DNA from 2 places in the Thioalkalivibrio sp. HL-Eb18 genome. Region 1 is predicted to be linked to the other one. Evidence: riboswitches for the same ligand, from Rfam matches in the RefSeq annotation. Region 1 holds a riboswitch; the other holds the start of a gene.
The links. A riboswitch is a leader RNA that binds a small molecule or an ion and turns the genes downstream of it on or off. The one in region 1 is predicted to bind cobalamin.
Positions count from the first base shown of each region.

Region 2: it holds a riboswitch for cobalamin, as region 1 does, so the genes downstream of both, bluB (5,6-dimethylbenzimidazole synthase) here and F813_RS0106055 (TonB-dependent receptor domain-containing protein) in region 1, are expected to answer to the same signal.

Region 1 covers NZ_KB822965.1:61,404-69,847, reverse strand. Annotated here, with positions in the region: gene F813_RS0106085 (DNA mismatch repair protein MutS) at 1-477, shown strand, start outside; gene F813_RS0106080 (DUF2058 family protein) at 493-1,062, opposite strand; gene F813_RS0106075 (DUF2390 domain-containing protein) at 1,110-1,598, opposite strand; gene fnr (fumarate/nitrate reduction transcriptional regulator Fnr) at 1,591-2,322, opposite strand; gene F813_RS0106065 (cyclopropane-fatty-acyl-phospholipid synthase family protein) at 2,528-3,766, shown strand; gene F813_RS0106060 (hypothetical protein) at 3,877-5,775, shown strand; cobalamin riboswitch at 5,821-6,070, shown strand; gene F813_RS0106055 (TonB-dependent receptor domain-containing protein) at 6,212-8,062, shown strand; gene F813_RS0106050 (cob(I)yrinic acid a,c-diamide adenosyltransferase) at 8,066-8,444, shown strand, end outside.
Region 2 covers NZ_KB822969.1:88,831-97,274, reverse strand. Annotated here, with positions in the region: gene F813_RS0108990 (cobyric acid synthase) at 1-824, opposite strand, end outside; gene cobD (threonine-phosphate decarboxylase CobD) at 821-1,780, opposite strand; gene cbiB (adenosylcobinamide-phosphate synthase CbiB) at 1,833-2,735, opposite strand; gene bluB (5,6-dimethylbenzimidazole synthase) at 2,732-3,454, opposite strand; cobalamin riboswitch at 3,550-3,745, opposite strand; gene F813_RS0108970 (cobalamin-binding protein) at 3,892-4,794, shown strand; gene F813_RS0108965 (iron ABC transporter permease) at 4,801-5,772, shown strand; gene F813_RS0108960 (ABC transporter ATP-binding protein) at 5,772-6,626, shown strand; gene F813_RS0108955 (hypothetical protein) at 6,637-7,026, shown strand; gene F813_RS0108950 (pirin family protein) at 7,086-7,934, shown strand; gene glpK (glycerol kinase GlpK) at 8,086-8,444, opposite strand, start outside.

The DNA.
Region 1 (8,444 bases):
GGGCGTTTCGATCGGGTGATGGTCGATGTCGGCGACCACCAGAGCCTGTTCCACCACCTCTCGACCTTCGCCGGGCATGTGGAGGTCCTGAAACGTATCCTCGACCACGCCGGGCCGGAGAGCCTGATCCTGCTGGACGAGTTGGGTACGGGCACCGACCCGGACGAGGGTGCGGCGCTGGCGATGGCGATGCTGGACGAGCTGCGCGCGCGTGGTACGCGCGGGATCGTGAATACCCATCTGGCGCCCCTGAAGGACTACGCCGCCCAGCACGCGGGCATCGTGAACGCCTCGATGCAGTTCGACGCCGAGACGCTGTCCCCGACCTACCGGCTGCTGATCGGCGAGCCGGGTGTGTCGTTCGGCCTTACGATTGCCGAGAAGAACGGGCTGCCGCCCCAGCTGGTTGCCCGCGCGCGCGAGCATTTCGCCGAACTCCCCACCGCCCAGGCCGGGGGCGATGCCGGCAAGGCCTGAGCCCCGGGCAAGGCGTTACCACATGAGGTCGTCGGGGACGACGTAGTCCTTGTACGGGTCGTCGGGATCGGGCTCGGGGTCTCCGCTTTCCTCGGCCGGGATGACCAGCGGCCATTCGCCATCACGCTCGCGGATCTTGTCCGCGATCTCGCGCGGGATTACACGGAAACCCTTGCTCGGGTGGAGCTCCAGGCCGGCCAGCGCCGCGCGGCCGTCGACCAGGCGCTTGCGGGTGTCCTCGGTCACCGGCAGGTGACGGACCTGCCCGTCGAACTGGAAGTGATAGTCGATGGCGGCGTCGCCGGTGGGGATCGGGGCCAGGTGCTGGTTCACCAGCTCGCGAATCTGCGCCCGGCGCGCGCGGCGTTCGGCCCTTTCCTGTCGTTCCTGGTTCTTCTCCCGCGAGCGCCGGGCCTGCTCGGCCTGGCGGGCTGCGGCGGCACTGGCCTCGGCGTCGGCGGGCTTGCCCTTTTTCTTTTTCGGTTGTGTCTTCTGGGCCTTGTGCTTCTGGCTCTTGGCCTTGCGCACCTGTTTTTCGTCCACCAGCCCGGCCTTCAGGAGCTGGTTGCGCAGATCGTCCGACATGCCGCTTGCCTGTAGAAAATGTGCCGGGAGGATAGCCCGAACGCGGTCTATGTGCAGCCGCCCGGTTCGTGGCCCGCGGTGAGATCGGGTAGTCCGTCGCGAATCTCGGCCTCGGGGAGGGCTGGAAACAGCAGGTGTATGCGCCGGGGAACGTCGGGGTTGCTGCCCGGGTGCCCGAGATGTTGCGCTTGTTGGCAGAGGCGAAGTGCACTGGTCCGCTCGCATGCGATCTCGAGTTCCTTTGCGGCGCCATACAACGCTTGGCGATGTGGCTCTGATGCAATGGGCTTGAGTCGACGACGCAGTCGGCGGACGCGCTCGGTGGCCTGCACTTGCCAGGCCGCTGCATCGCGCGCAAGCCGCTTCCAGTCGCTTGCTGGCATGCCGCCGGGGTACCACAGCGCGAACAGCGCGAGAATGACATTCACCGCATGTGCATCCTGCCAGTGCAGCAGGCGGTTGCGGGCCGGCGCATAGTCCCAGCGGCCCAGGGCGAATTTCCAGAAGGTGTCGAACCCGTGAGTGGGTTCAGGCACTGCTGGCGGCAGGCGTAAAGGTCACGCCGGCGGTATTGCGCAGGCTGTTGGGTTCGAGGATCTCGAGATCCCGGGTGCGGAGGCTGATCACGCCCTGTTTGCGCAATTGCGTGAACAGGCGGCTGATGGTCTCCTGGGTCAGCCCGAGGTGATTGGCGATGTCGGCGCGCGACATCGGCAGATAGAAGCGTTCGGGGGACAGACCACGCGCACGGTGCCGTTCGGACAGCGTCACCAGGAAAGTGGCCAGACGCTGCTCCGCCGTGCGCTGTCCCAGCAGGGTGTGCAGGCTTTCGTCCTGGGCCAGCTCCTTGCTCATCACCTTCATCATGTGCTGGCGAAAGGTCGGGAGTCGGTCGGCGAGGTCGTCCACATGGGCGTAGGGGACGGCGCAGACACTGGTGGATTCCAGCGCCACTGCACTGACTGGATGCTTGCCGGAATGGATTGCGTCTAGCCCCAGGAGATCGCCAGCGAAGGCGAATCCAGTGATCTGTTCGGTGCCGTCGTCGCTGATCAGCACCGCTTTCAGTGCGCCTGTTCGGACGGCGAACAGGGTTTCGAAGCGTTCGCCCATATTGAACAGCAGTGCCCCCTTCTCGATCGGACGGCGCTGTTGAACAATCTCGTCGAGTTGCCAGAGTTCGTTCTGTGGTAGGCCCATCGGCAGGCAGAGCTGGCGCAGGGTGCAGTGTTCGCAGGCTTGGGTCGGACGCAGTGTCATGTGCTCAGGTTAGCGGTTTTGGCGTCAGAGAGGGAAGGCGTCTGTTGGCCCTGGATGGAGGTTGCTCGTATGAGGAATTCCGTTATTGTGAGTGTGGAACCTTTTGGGGTAGCAGGGATCAGCCAATTCAGAGGCTTGCGACGAAGCGAGTGCGATATTTAGACTCTGTTTAATATAGCAGAGGATTCGCAGGGGAAGGGACGCAATGATCGAACGGATGCTGAACGAATACATGCGCCACGGCACGCTGATCCTGCGCGAGCCGAACGGGAGTGAGCGCCGTTTCGGGCAGGGGGCACCCGAGATAACACTGCAGGTCCATGATCGGGCGGCTCTGAAGCGCATCGCGCGCGATCCCGGGTTCCAGCTGGGCGAGACCTACATGGACGGGCTCTGGTCGCCGGGACCCGAGGGCATCCGGGTGTTTCTGGATGTGGTGATGCGCAATTTTGCGCCCAGGTTCCAGCGTCGAGTGCATCCGCTGGTGTGCATGTTTCGTGCGATCCTCGAGCAGGGCAACCGTATCGCGCGCAGCTACCAGAACATCTCGCATCATTACGACGTGGACGAGTGGTTGTTCCGCCGTTTCCTTGACGAGGGCATGTTCTATAGCTGCGCCTATTTCGAGCGACCGGACATGAGCCTGGAGGAGGCCCAGCAGGCCAAGTGCGCGATGTTGCGCAAGAAGCTGGTGCTGGAGCCCGGTCAGCGGGTGCTGGATATCGGCTGCGGCTGGGGCGGGCTGGCCTTTCACCTGGCCGAGAACGCCGATGTCCAGGTGGACGGAATTACTCTGTCGCGGGAGCAACTGCGAGTGGCCCAGGCGGAGGCGAAGCGCCGCGGCCTGGACGATCGCGTGCGCTTTTTCTATCAGGACTACCGCGAACACGACGACCAGTACGACCGGGTCGTCAGTGTCGGCATGTTCGAGCATGTCGGCGTGCCCAATTACGGCACCTTCTTCCAGCGCGTGAACGATCTGCTTAAGGACGATGGTGTGGCGGTCCTGCACACGATTGGCCGCCAGGGCCCTCCGGGCACCACCAACCCCTGGTTGAGCAAGTACATCTTCCCTGGCGGTTACACCCCGGCACTGTCCGAGGTGATGGAGGCACTGGAACCGACTCCGCTGCATACCACCGATATCGAGTTCTGGCGGCTGCACTATGCGGAGACGCTCGCCGAGTGGTATCGGCGATTCCAGAACATTCGCGCCGAGGCGGTGGAACATTTCGATGAGCGCTTCTGCCGCATGTGGGAGTTCTATCTGGCCAGTTGCGAGGCGACCTTCCGCTGGTGGCGTCAGGTGGTCTTCCATATCCAGGTGGCCAAGCAGCAGGATGCCGTGCCGCTGACCCGCGACTATCTGTATGCCGACGAGGTGCCCGAGGTGGTTTCGACGCCGCCGGGGGAGGCGGCCGCCCAGGGCCGCAGTGCCGCGTAGGGATCGCGGACTACTTCCTGGTTCTCTGAGTATTTTTTCCTGACCGGACACCCGCAACCTCTCTGTTTTCCCTACACTTCACGGAAACGCTGAAGGGGCAGGGACGACGGGTGTTTGGCAGGTTTCGCAAGCGGCAACAGCGGCAGGAGGCCCCCCAGGCCGCCAGTCCGAGCCAGGACCATGTGCTGATCGAGGCCGCCGGACGCAGCCGGATCACCGAGGTCGCGGCGACTGCGCGCAAGGTGCCCTGGTCGCTGAACATGCTGCAGCTGTTGTGGGCGGCCGGCCCGGTGACCTTCCTCGCAATGCAGGGGGGCTACTTCCTGGGCTTTGGTCACGCCGCCCCGGCCCAGAATTTCATCTTCTTTGCGGTCTACACGCTGCTGTTCGGGGTGATTGGCCTGCTGGCGCGATTCATTGCCGATGCCACGCGGGGCAAGCGGCAGGAGCGCTCGCGCGATCAGCTGCGTAATACGATCGACCTGTTGCCGGATCTGCTGTTCGTGACGCGCGATCTGGCGATGGCCGAGATGGCACCGGACATGCGACGGCGCAAGGCCGCCGAGGTGCTGCTGCACGAGGTGGATATCTCTCCGGAAGGCGTCGCGGTCGCGGTGCGCGAAATGACGGGCGATACCAGCCTCGCGGCGGCGGCCGAGCAGATCGAGATCTACCGCCGACTGGGGCTGCGCTCGCGCGTGGCGGACTTGGTGGACGCCACGGCGGATGCGCGTCTGGCCGCGCTGGAAAAACTGCACCACGATGCCTCCGAGCTGGCGGACCCGCTGCGCGACCGGCTGCAGGGCGTCGCGCCGACGCGCGAGGATGGCGTCCGGCGGATCGATCAGTTTCTGGACCGCCTGTTCTCCGCGGCGGACTCGGACGACCTGTCGCGCTGCACACTGGATGATGCGCAGGCCATGTTTGTGCTGGCCTTCGAGATGGTCAACGGGCGGCAGATCCGGCGGTTGAGTTTCGAGTGGTCAGGTGGCTGGCGGCTGGGGCATGCGCTGGACCGGCTCGAGTACCAGGGCAACCGTTTCCGTGTTGCGCAGGCGGGCGTGGTCAGCCGCCTGCGTTCGCTGGCGATGTTGCTGGCACAAAGCCCGGCCAGTGGGCTGGATCCGCAGGTCCTGCGTGCGTCGACCCTCGACCTCGGGCGCGATGTGCTGGATGCACTCGCGAAGCTGGAGCAGGCCCGCCCGCCCGTGAACTCGCCGGAGGGCCGATTGCTTGGGCGGGCGCTGCGTCAGGTTGAGGACCTGCGCGCGGCACGGGACCAGCTGATGCAGGCGCAGAGTCGCTATACCGCTGCGGTCGAGCGCTGGGAGGCGCTGCGACGCCGGGAGGTCGAGAAGAAGGGGCAGCAAAGCTGGTTCAAGCGCAGTGCGCGCGGTATTCGGGTGAGCGAGGAGGTGATCGAACTGACGGATGACCAGAAACTGCGCCTGGCCGACCGGTTTTGTGAATACCTGTCCGAGCTCGGCATCCGGCGCGAGGGCGACCTGTTCTACTTTGGCGGACACCTGCTGGATGCGGACACCGCCAAGCGCATCGGCATCCAGCTCGCACTGATTCTCGAGCCTCTGGTCGACCTGACCAACCCGAGTATCCAGCGTGCGATCTATGCAAATCCGGCCGCCTATCTCGGGGGGCTGTACGTCGGCATGAATGCGGATGCCAAGGCGGGCCTGGGCTCGGCCATGGTGCGCATGGTGCGCCAGGATCTCGGACGTATGGCGGAGTGGCTGGCGCTGCGCCTGACACGCATCTACCACCTGCCCCTGTCCGACTCCATGCGTGATTTCCTGGTACAGCAATATGGTGCCAATCAGGAGCGCTTGGAGATGCTGGCCGCGCACCCGGTGGACGAGGGCGCACAGATGCCGCCGGTGGCGTTGCGTGCCGAGCGTTCGCCGGAGTTCGACGCCATGCTGCAGGACAAGTCCTGGGGCCGGTTGCTCAAGCGCGGTGTGCGCTATGTGCAGGCAGAGGCCCAGCGATCCTGACGTTGCGCGTTTCCCGGGTCTGGTAATTTCTTGACCAATGGTGTAGGCTTTCGTGCGTTTTCTGGTGCCCGTCGGCGTGTCTCGCCGGCGGGTTAAACGGGAAGTTCGGTGAGCCCGCCAAAGGTATCTGGATGCCTGCGGACGAATCCGACGCTGCCCCCGCAACGGTGATCGAGCGAGAGGCCATGATGGCCTCTGATGGTCGCGGCACATGCCACTGAACGGAATCGTTCGGGAAGGCGCCGCACCGGAACGCTCGTCAGCCCGGAGACCGGCCAGGGAATGATCGCGCGGCATGCGGCGGGCATGCGAGGCGGATGATCAGGCCTGGTCGCATAGCGGCTGTGCTGGGTCCCCCTCGTGTCTATCTTCCCTCGTCTGCGTGATCCCGATGAATCAACGGCGTGCGGGCGGCTCGCCGGGAGACACGGACGACATGAAACGCACAGCACTTTCCACGGCCATCCTGCTGGCCACGACCCCGCTTCTGGCCGACACGCCAGACTCCAATGCCGAAGCGCACACCCTCGATGTGGTTCAGGTCACGGCCGCGCGTATCGCGCAGACCGTCGACGAGACCCTGTCCTCGGTTACCGTCATCGACCGCGAAGAGATCGAGCGCCTGCAGCCGCAACAGTTCACCGATCTGCTGGAGGGCCGCGCCGGGATCGAAACCTCTCAGAACAGCGCCTTCGGCAAGTCCACTTCGGTGTATACGCGTGGCACGAGCTCTGACCATACGCTGCTGTTGATCGACGGCGTGCGCATGGGCTCTGCGACCACGGGTGGCGCAAGTTGGCAGTTCCTGCCTCCGGAGGAGATCGAGCGCGTGGAGATCGTGCGCGGTCCGCGCACCAGCATCTATGGTTCGGACGCGATCGGCGGCGTTGTTCAAGTCTTTACCCGTGAGGGCCGCAAGGGTCCGCCCAAGGTCAACGCCTTCGTCGGCGGTGGCAGTTTCAATACCCGCGAGGCCGGCGTCGGTGTCGCGGGTGGTACCGAGAGCACGAACTACAGTTTCTCGCTCAGCCACTTCGCGACCGACGGCATTAACGTGCAGGACGATGTCGGTGACGACGACCGGGATGGCTACGACAACACCTCGTTGGCAACCAAGGTCTCGCACCGTCTGGATAATGGCGTCGAGTTCTTCGGGAATGTCCTTTATTCGGAGGGCACGACCGAATTCGACAGTGGCTCGATCTTCGCTCCGGATGAATCCGACTTCGTCCATGCCGCGCTTCGCGCCGGCGTGAGAATTCCCGTCACTCAGCGCTGGGACACCGAGCTCTCTGCAGGGCACAGTCGCGACGAATCGGACAATTTTCTTGGGGGGGAATTCTTTTCCCAGTTCGATACCCGTCGCGATATGGTCGACTGGCGCAACGACATTGAGGTTGCGGACAATGTCCTCGTCATCACCGGTATCGATGCCTACGAGGATCGTGTGGCGAGCGATACCGTTTACGACGAGGAATCGCGCTACAACCTAGGAGCGTATTCCGTTGTTCAGGTCGACATGGGTCGCCACGACCTGGAAGGCAGCCTGCGCTACGACGACAACGAACAGTTTGGTGACAAGGTCACCGGACAGGTGGCCTGGGGCTTTCAGATGACCGACCCGCTGCGTCTGCGGGCGTCCTACGGCACTGCGTTCAAGGCGCCGACTTTCAATGATCTGTATTTCCCGGGCTTTGGGAACCCGGAGCTGGCGGCCGAGAACTCACGGACCTTCGAGCTCGGTGCTCGCTATACCAGCGGACCGTATTACTTGGACGCGGCGGTCTTTGAAACAGGCGTTGATGACCTAATCAGCAACGTTTGTATCGCGAATTGTGACGACGGTGACTCCCGCACTGATGTTCTCCAGCCGCAAAATGTGGATGAAGCGCGAATTCGTGGTTTGGAACTGGAAGGCGGTTATGCGCATGGACAGTGGGTTTCGCGTGCCTCGCTAACGTTGCTGGATGCAGAAGATCGAGAGACTGGAAACGAGCTTCCCCGCCGTTCGCCGATCACGGCTCGTTATGATTTGGATCGAAAGTTCCAAGATTTTTCTCTCGGTGGGTCGGTAATCGCAAAAAGCCGCTCTTACAATCGAGTCGATAATGTCGATCGGCTATCCGGCTATGGCTTGGTTAACCTGCGTGCGAGCTATCAGATTGCGCCCGAATGGCAGCTTCAGGCGACGGTCAACAACGTGTTCGACAAGGACTACGAGACCGCCGGAGGGTACAACCAGCCGGGGCGGGCCGCCTTCGTCAAGCTGCGCTACCAGCAGAGGTGATGCATGGGTAATCGACTGTCGAAGATTGTGACCCGCACGGGTGACGAGGGCCGGACGGGCCTGGGGGATGGCTCGCGGGTGGACAAGGACAGCCACCGTGTCGAGGCGTTTGGTGATGTGGACGAGCTGAACAGTGTCGTGGGCCGGGTCCTGATCCACGATCTCCCGGAAGAGGTCCGGCGCGTGCTGGCCCTGGTTCAGCACGAGCTGTTTGACCTGGGGGCGGAGCTGGCAGTGCCGGGGCATCAGGCACTGCCGGATGCCTCTGTGGAGCGGCTCGATGTGGAGCTGGAAAGCTTCAATGCCGAACTGCCGCCGCTCGAGGAGTTCATCCTGCCGGGCGGTGGCCCGGCCACGGCCGACTGCCACATCGCCCGTACGG
Region 2 (8,444 bases), on a different contig from region 1:
GGGTGCAGGCGCAGCGGGTCGAAATCGGTATGGTTGGAGATACGCGGCAGGGCCGGCACGACGACCTTCAGGGCATCCGCCACCTTCTGCGGGACCGCCTCGCGCGGCAGGGCGTCCTCGGCATCCAGGTACAACCCGTGCAGGTACGGGATCACCCCAAGCACCGGCTTGCCGGTCTCCTGCTCCAGCCAGTCCAGCCCCGGCTGCAGCAGGCTGATATCGCCGCGAAAGCGGTTGATCACGAAACCCTGCACCCGCGCGCGCTCCGTCTCGCTCAACAGCGCGAGCGTGCCTACCAGATGCGCGAACACGCCGCCGCGGTCAATATCCGCGACCAGAATCACCGGACAGTCCACCGCCTCGGCAAACCCCATGTTGGCGATATCGCCTGCGCGCAGGTTGATCTCCGCCGGCGAGCCCGCGCCTTCCACCAGCACATGCGCATACTGCGCGGTCAGTCGCCGATGCGAGGCCAGCACGGCCTCGCGGGCAACCGGCTTGTAGTCGTGGTAGGCGCGGGCATCCAGCTCGGCCGCCGGGCGGCCGTGGATGATCACCTGCGCCCCCTCATCGGAGGTGGGCTTGAGCAGCACCGGATTCATGTCGGTGTGCGGCTCCAGGCCGCAGGCGGCGGCCTGGAGGGCCTGGGCGCGCCCGATCTCGCCTCCGTCCAGGGTGACCGCGCTGTTCAGCGCCATGTTCTGCGGCTTGAACGGCACCACCGACAGCCCGCGGCGATGCAGCACCCGCGCCAGCCCGGCCACCAGCACGCTCTTGCCGGCATCCGAGGTGGTCCCCTGCACCATGAGCGTTGTACCGTTCATGCCTGCTGCAGCTCCGTTTCCAGCCGCTGCCAATCGGCCTCACGCCCCGGCAGGCCAAAACGCAGGCTGGCCGGACGGTCGAAACGACGCACGAGGATGCCCTGACGCGCCAGCGCATCCTGAATCGCCTGCGCATGGTCGGTCCGGCACCACTGGAACAGCGGCGTCCCGCCCGCCGGCGGCAAGCCGGCATCCCGCAGCAGCGTCTCGAGCCGGCGCCCTGCCTCCTGCAGTTGCCCGCGCGTCTGTGCCTGCCACGCCCGGTCTTCCAGCGCCTGCTGCGCCACCCACCGCGCGGGACCGGGCACGCTCCACGGTCCCAGCAACTCGGCGATGCGCCGCAGCCAGCCGTCCGGGGCCAGAACGAAGCCGACCCGCGCACCGGCCAGGCCGAAGAACTTGCCCAGCGAACGCAACGCGAACAGGCCCTCGCGCGGCGTATGTCCAGCCAGACTCTGCTGGGGCGTGGTGTCCATAAAAGCCTCGTCGACCACCAGCCAGCCACCCCGCTCGGCGAGCCTGCGGTGCCAGTCGAGCAGCGTCTCGGGAGCAAAATACGCGGCGGTGGGGTTGTTTGGATTGACCAGCACCAGTACGTCCAGCGTGGACGCGGCCCCGGCGAGTTCGCCCTCCCTCACCGCGACCACTTCGTGTCCAGCCGCCCGCCAGGCACGGGCGTGCTCGTTGTAGCTCGGCTCCAGTACCCCGACACGGGCAGGCCCCGCTCGCAGCCGGGGCAGCGCCTGAATCGCCGCCTGGGAACCGGCGACCGGCAGTAACGATGCAGCGCCGTAGTACGCCCGGGCGGCGGCCTCCAGCCCGTCCTCGTCCTCCGGGAGGCGCTGCCAGGCCTCGGCGGGCACCGGTCCGACGGGATAACCCTGCGGGTTGATCCCCGTGGACAGGTCCAGCCACTGCGCCTCGGGGATCCCGTAATGCGCCGCCGCCGCACGCACACCGCCCCCGTGGACCTGCTTCAGCGGCCCGCTCGCGGATTCGGTTGTGGCGTTAGACGAATACAAGAATCAGTACTCCTGTGGCGATGGCCACCAGCCAGATCGCCAGCGCGTGATCGACCAGCCGCAGTGCGGCATCGATGGCACCCGGGCCCGGGGCGGCGCCGGCACCGAGGACCGGCCGATCCTCGGTACCCCCGGCATAGTGCGCCGGACCGCCCAGCGTCACCCCCAGCGCCCCTGCCCCGGCGGCCATCACCGGTCCCGCGTTCGGGCTCTTCCAGCGTCTGCCCTGGTCGCGCCAGCAGCGCAGCGCCGTCCGCGTCTGTCCGGCCAGCGCATAGGCCAGGCTGGTCAGGCGTGCCGGGACCCAGTTGAGGATATCGTCCAGCCGCGCCGCGACCCGCCCGAAGCGTGCATGGCGCGGCGTGCGGTAGCCCCACATCGCATCCAGCGTGTTCACCAGACGGTAGACCACGACACCCGCCGCACCCGCGACCAGGAACCAGAATACCGTCGCGAACACCGCGTCGTTGCCGTTCTCCAGCACCGACTCCGCCGTGGCCGCACGAACACCGGACGCGTCCAGCTCCGAAGTATCGCGGCTGACCAGCATGCCCACTGCCTGTCGGGCGCCAGGAAGGTCCCCGGCCTGCAGGGCATCAATCACGCGACGGGCGTGCTCCTCCAGCCCGCGCCCGCCGAGCGCCAGCCACAGCACGGCCAGCTCCACCAGCCAGCCGCCCGGGAGGCGGCTCAGCCACCAGGCCGCCAGCCCGAAGGGCACGACCAGCACCAGCACCCAGAAGCCGCCGCGCCAGACCGAATCCGCGTGGCCGATCCGCTCCGCCCCGGCCGCCAGCATCCCGAATCCTGCCAGCGGATGGCCTCGCCGCGGGTCCCCCAGCAGCCGATCCAGTACCAGAGCGGCGACCAGCAGTGCGAAGGTGGTCATGCGCGGCGTCGAGCCGCGCGCGGCGCATCCGCACTCGAGTCCCGTTGTTGTTCCCAGCGATTCTCGAACACCAGCTCGTCCAGCGGCCGCCGCTGATCCCAGCCCTCGGTTTCCAGCATGGGCCGCTCGTAGAACGCATCCACATGCCCCAGGCAGAGGATCGCGATCGGCCAGGCCCCTTCCGGCATACCCAGTTCGCGCGCCAGCCAGTCCGGGTCGAACAGGGATACCCAGCCCATGCCCAGGCCCTCGGCCCGCGCCGCCAGCCACAGGTTCTGGATCGCACAGGCTGCGGAGCACAGATCCATCTCCGGGATCGTGCGCCGACCCAGCACGTAGCGCTCGCGCCCGTCGGTCAGGGCCACCACGAGCAGCTCGCCGGCATCGCGGATACCCTCGAGCTTCAGCCGATGCACCTCCGCGGCTCGCTCGCCACAGGCCTCGGCCGTGCGCGACTGTTCGGCCGCCACATGGCCATGCAGCGCGTCGCGCAGCCGCAGGTCCGTCACCCGCAGAAAGCGCCAGGGCTGCATGTAGCCCACACTGGGCGCCTGATGAGCGGCCTCCAGTAGCCGCCGCAACGTATCGGCGTCCACCGGGTCCGGGCGGAAATGGCGCATGTCCCGGCGCTCGCCGATCACGCGATACACCGCCGCCCGCTCCGCCGAGGCGAACGCGTTCGGATTCTCTTCTGACTGGTTGGGAGCTGGGGCCGTCATGAGGTTCCGTCGAGGCGACGGCACGGCGAAGACACGAAGGAACAGGCATCAAGCCAGCACGCCTGCGCCCTCGACCGTTGCCCGCCGCACGGTCGCAGGATGAATCACCGCCAGGCCGGTCTCCGGGCTTGCGAGCGTCGGACCATGCCGATCGGCAGACGCCTTCCCAGGTGCAGGACCCAGTGGCCAGTCTGCTTCGCCGCTCGCTTACCGTTGCGGGGGCAGCGCCGGACTTGCACCGGCTTCCCGTTTCACCTGCGCACTGCAGGCACCTGGCGAAAGCGAGACATGATACGCGCTCGGGCCACCCGCGACCAATTTGGGCACCAAACCATCTGGCCCTTGCTGCTATGATGAAGCGCTTTCGCTACCCGTTCGGCGCCCCGAAAACACGGTATTTTCTACATTACGACCAATCCACAACCATCGGATTTTTAATGACTTTAACCGCCATAAAACGCCAGTTGACGCTCCTTGTCACGATACTCCTGTGCGCGGCACCGGCACTGGCCGAACCGGTCACGGTGACCGACGACGACGATCGCGAGGTCACGCTCGACCGGCCCGCCGAACGCATCGTCAGCCTGGCCCCGCACATCACCGAAGTCCTGTTCGCCGTCGGCGCCGGAGACAAGCTGGTGGGCGTCACCCAGCACAGCGATTTTCCGCCGGAGGCGGAGATGATCCCGCGAGTCGGCGGCTACAGCCGCATCGATCTGGAACGCGTGGTCGAAATGGACCCGGACCTGGTGGTCGCCTGGCGCAGTGGCAATTCCAGCTCGCAGATCGAGCGCCTGCGCGATCTGGGACTGAACGTCTATGTCTCGGAACCGCGCAGTTTCGAAGGGGTGGCCTCCAGCATGCGTCGCATGGCCCAGCTCGCGGGTACGGAGGAACACGGTGAAGAGGCGGTGCAGGCCTTTCTCGACGAGATCGAGACGCTACGGCTCGACTATGCCGACCGCGACCCGGTCCCGCTGTTCTACCAGGTCTGGGAGCAGCCCCTGATGACGGTCAACGACGAACACCTGATCAGCGAGGCCATCCGCCTGTGCGGGGGCGACAACGTGTTCGGCCACCTGGACCGCCTGGTACCGCGCATGGATCGCGAGGCCGTGATCGACGCCGACCCGGAGGTGATCATTGGCGGCGGCATGGGCGAGGACCGTCCGGACTGGGTGATTGCCTGGGAACAATGGGAGTACATGACCGCGGTGCAGCGTGACAACCTGTTCTTCATCCCGCCGTCGCTCCTCCAGCGTCACACCCCGCGGATTGCCGAAGGAACCCGGCTGATGTGCGAGGAACTCGAACGCGCCCGCCAGCGCCGGACGGACTGATCCTCCGTGACCCGCTCCTTCCTCCTCGCCACGGGGGTCCTGCTCCCGGCGTCACTGCTCGCGATCCTGGTCGCCCTGGCCTACGGCAGTGTCGCCATCCCCCTCGACGACCTGCTCGCGGTGATTCAGGGCGAAGGCAGCCGCCTGCACAGCACGCTGGTGCTGGAACTGCGCCTTCCGCGCGCCCTGGCCGCGTTCGCCGCCGGCGGGCTGCTGGGCGTCGCCGGCGCTTTGATGCAGGTGTTGCTGCGCAACCCGCTGGCCGACCCCTATGTGCTGGGTCTCTCCGGCGGGGCTTCCGTGGGCGCCCTGCTGGCCATGCTCGCGGGCCTGTCGATGTTCTCGGTCTCGGTCGCCGCATTCGCGGGTGCGCTGCTGTCCACGGTGATCGTCTTCGGCCTCGCGCACGGCACCGGCAGCTGGACCCCGACCCGGTTGCTGCTGACCGGAGTGGTCGTAGCGGCCGGCTGGGGCGCCGTCATCAGCTTCCTCTTAGCCGTAAGCCCGACCGCGGAGCTGCCCGGAATGCTGTACTGGCTGATGGGCGATGTCTCTCACGCCCGCAACCCGTACCCCGCCTGGGGCGTGCTGGTACTGGTGGTGCTGCTGGCACTGCCCCTGGGACGGACCCTGAACGTCCTGGCGCGCGGCCCGATGCAGGCGGCCGCGCTGGGCGTGGCCGTGCGTCCGGTGGAGTGGACGATTTACGTCGCTGCGGCACTGATCACAGCCACGGCGGTCATGCAGGTCGGCGCGGTGGGCTTTGTCGGGCTGATCGTGCCGCACATGCTCCGACTGGTCTTCGGCAACGACCAGCGTGTGATCCTGCCGGCCTCGGCGCTGGGCGGCGGCATTCTGCTGACGCTGGCCGACACCCTCGCCCGCACGATGATCGCCCCGGAGCAGTTGCCCGTCGGCGTAATCACCGCGATGCTGGGGGTTCCCGTGTTCCTGTTCCTGCTGTACCGGAGCCGCTGATGCCTCCGCACACTGCCCATCCCCAACGCCACGGCGATCCCCATGCGCCCGGTGCAGAGAGCGTGCACGAGGCGCCCGGACCGGACACCCTGCTGGCGACCCACGATCTGGTCATCGACATCCCGGAACGCGCCAGCGGCACGCCCCTGGACCTGACCATCAACCCGGGACAGTGCTGGGGCATCCTCGGCCCGAATGGCGCGGGCAAGAGCACCCTGCTGCATACCCTGGCCGGGCTGCGCGACGCCCGCACCGGAGAGATCCATGTGCAAGGCCGCCCGCTCCCCGACTACTCCCGTGCCCGCCTGGCGCGCGAACTGGGTCTGGTGTTCCAGAAGCACCACGACGGGTTCCCCGCAACGGTACTGGAGACCGCCTTGATCGGCCGCCACCCTTACCTGCGACCCTGGGACATCGAGACCGCCGAGGACTACGCCCAGGCCCGCGCCGCACTGGCCCGGATGGACCTGGCCGCGCTGGAACACCGCCTGGTGGACACCCTGTCCGGCGGCGAGCGCCAGCGCCTGGCCATCGCCACCGTGCTCACCCAGAACCCGCGGCTCCTGCTGCTGGACGAGCCCACCAGCCAGCTGGATCTGCACCACCAGGTCGCGGTGCTGGACCACATCCGCGGCATCGCCCGGGGCGACCGCGCCGCGATCCTGGTGCTGCACGACGTGAACCTGGCGGTACGCTACTGCGATCACCTGCTGCTGATGTTCCCCGACGGCAAGGCCTGCTGGGGCCCCACACGAACGATGCTGGTACCGTCCGCGCTGGAACGGCTGTACAACCAGCCCCTGAGCGTAGGCGAGATCGACGGCCAGCCGGTATTCCTGCCCACAATCCCGTAAGGCGACCCTCATGGAGTTCTTCCGCACCCTGCCCCTGCGGGCTAGCACCGATTCCCTGCAGGCCAAGCTGACCGTGCCGGCCCTTCCCCGGCTTTGCCCCGCCATCGACACGCTTGTTGAAGAGGCCGGGCCGGATGCCGGGGTCGTCTACTGCCTGTGGGGCGAGTTTCGTGTCCGGCGCGAGTGCATCAATGGCGGGGTACGCTTCAGCCTGCCGGGCTGCCCGAACGCACTCGCCTGGACCCTGACGACCGGGCATCCGCCGACCCCGGAGGCGGTCATGCTGCACCTGACCATCAACCGCCAGGAACACGACCCGGATTTCGTCGAGAGCCTAGAATTCTTTGCCGATAGCTGGCTGGAGCTGACATCGCTGCAGCCGCCCCATGACGGGCCCTGAATGCAATTTTCTTTTGCTTTCATGGTCGGTATGGTTGCAGGGTTGCCCAAGGAGATGTCATGACCCCCACACCGCCGGACAGCGTACGCACAGCCCACCCGACCCAGGACGGCGCGGGTGTGAAGATTCGCCGCATCCATGACTTTGGCGGCGGCCTGGACCCCTTCCTGATGCTCGACGAGCTGAAGGCCAGTGCGAAGGAGGACTACGTCGGCGGATTCCCGTCCCACCCGCATCGCGGCTTCGAGACGCTGACCTACCTCGTCCACGGCGGCCTGACCCACGAGGATTCAATGGGCAATCAGGGTCGCGTGGAGGCCGGCGAGGCCCAGTGGATGAGTGCCGGGCGCGGGGTCATCCACTCCGAGATGCCCCTGCTGGACTCGGACGGGCTGCACGGCTTCCAGCTCTGGGTGAACCTGCCGGCACGGCGCAAGATGGACCCGCCGCGCTACCGCGACGTGCGCGCCGACGCGATGCGCCACCTGCCGGAAGACGACGGCCCGCTGCACTTCAAGGCGATTGCCGGGTCCTGGCAGACCAGCGCCGGGGATACCGAAGGCCCACTGGAGCAGATCGGCGAAGGCGCGGCGATGGCGGATCTGAGCCTGCCGGCCGGCTACCGCCTGTCGCTGGCCGTCCAGCTGGATGACCGGGTGCTCGCCTATGTCTATGACGGCGAGCTCACCGGGCTGAAGACGGGCCAGCTAGGCACCTGGAGCGGACAGACGCAGATCCACCTGATCGCCCAGCAGGATGCGCGGGTGCTGCTGTTCAAGGGCCGCCCGCTGGCCGAACCGATCGCCCACTACGGCCCGTTCGTGATGAACACTCCCGACGAGATCGAGCAGGCGATCAGCGACTACCAGTCCGGCCAGCTCGCGGCCGAGCCGGCCAGTATCGACTGATCCGGCCGGGGCTTCGCGGGCAGGCCCGCTCCCACAGTGATCGAGTGAGCGCTGCCTGTCGAAGCCATCGCCCCCTGTAGGAGCCGCCTTGGCGGCGAAGCCCCTGCCCACGCCGGCCAGCTCCCCGAACCACCCGTTCATCAGTGTTTCTCTAGTCGCTCGCCTCGTTGTCGTCCTCGCGCGCCCAGCCCATCGTGCGCTTTACGGCCTTTTTCCAGCCTCGGTAATAGCGATCGCGGGTGGGCGCATCCATCTGCGGTTCGAATACGCGGTCCAGCTGGCTTTTTTGCTCCAGTTCGTCGCGCGTCCAGAAACCCACGGCCAGTCCCGCCAGATAAGCGGCCCCCAGCGCGGTGGACTCCGTAACCACCGGGCGCTCGACATTGACCCCGAGCATGTCCGCCTGGAACTGCATCATCACGTTGTTGGCGACCGCACCGCCGTCGACGCGCAGCCCTTTCAGCGCGATGCCAGAGTCCTGCTCCATCGCGTCGATCACGTCCTTCGTCT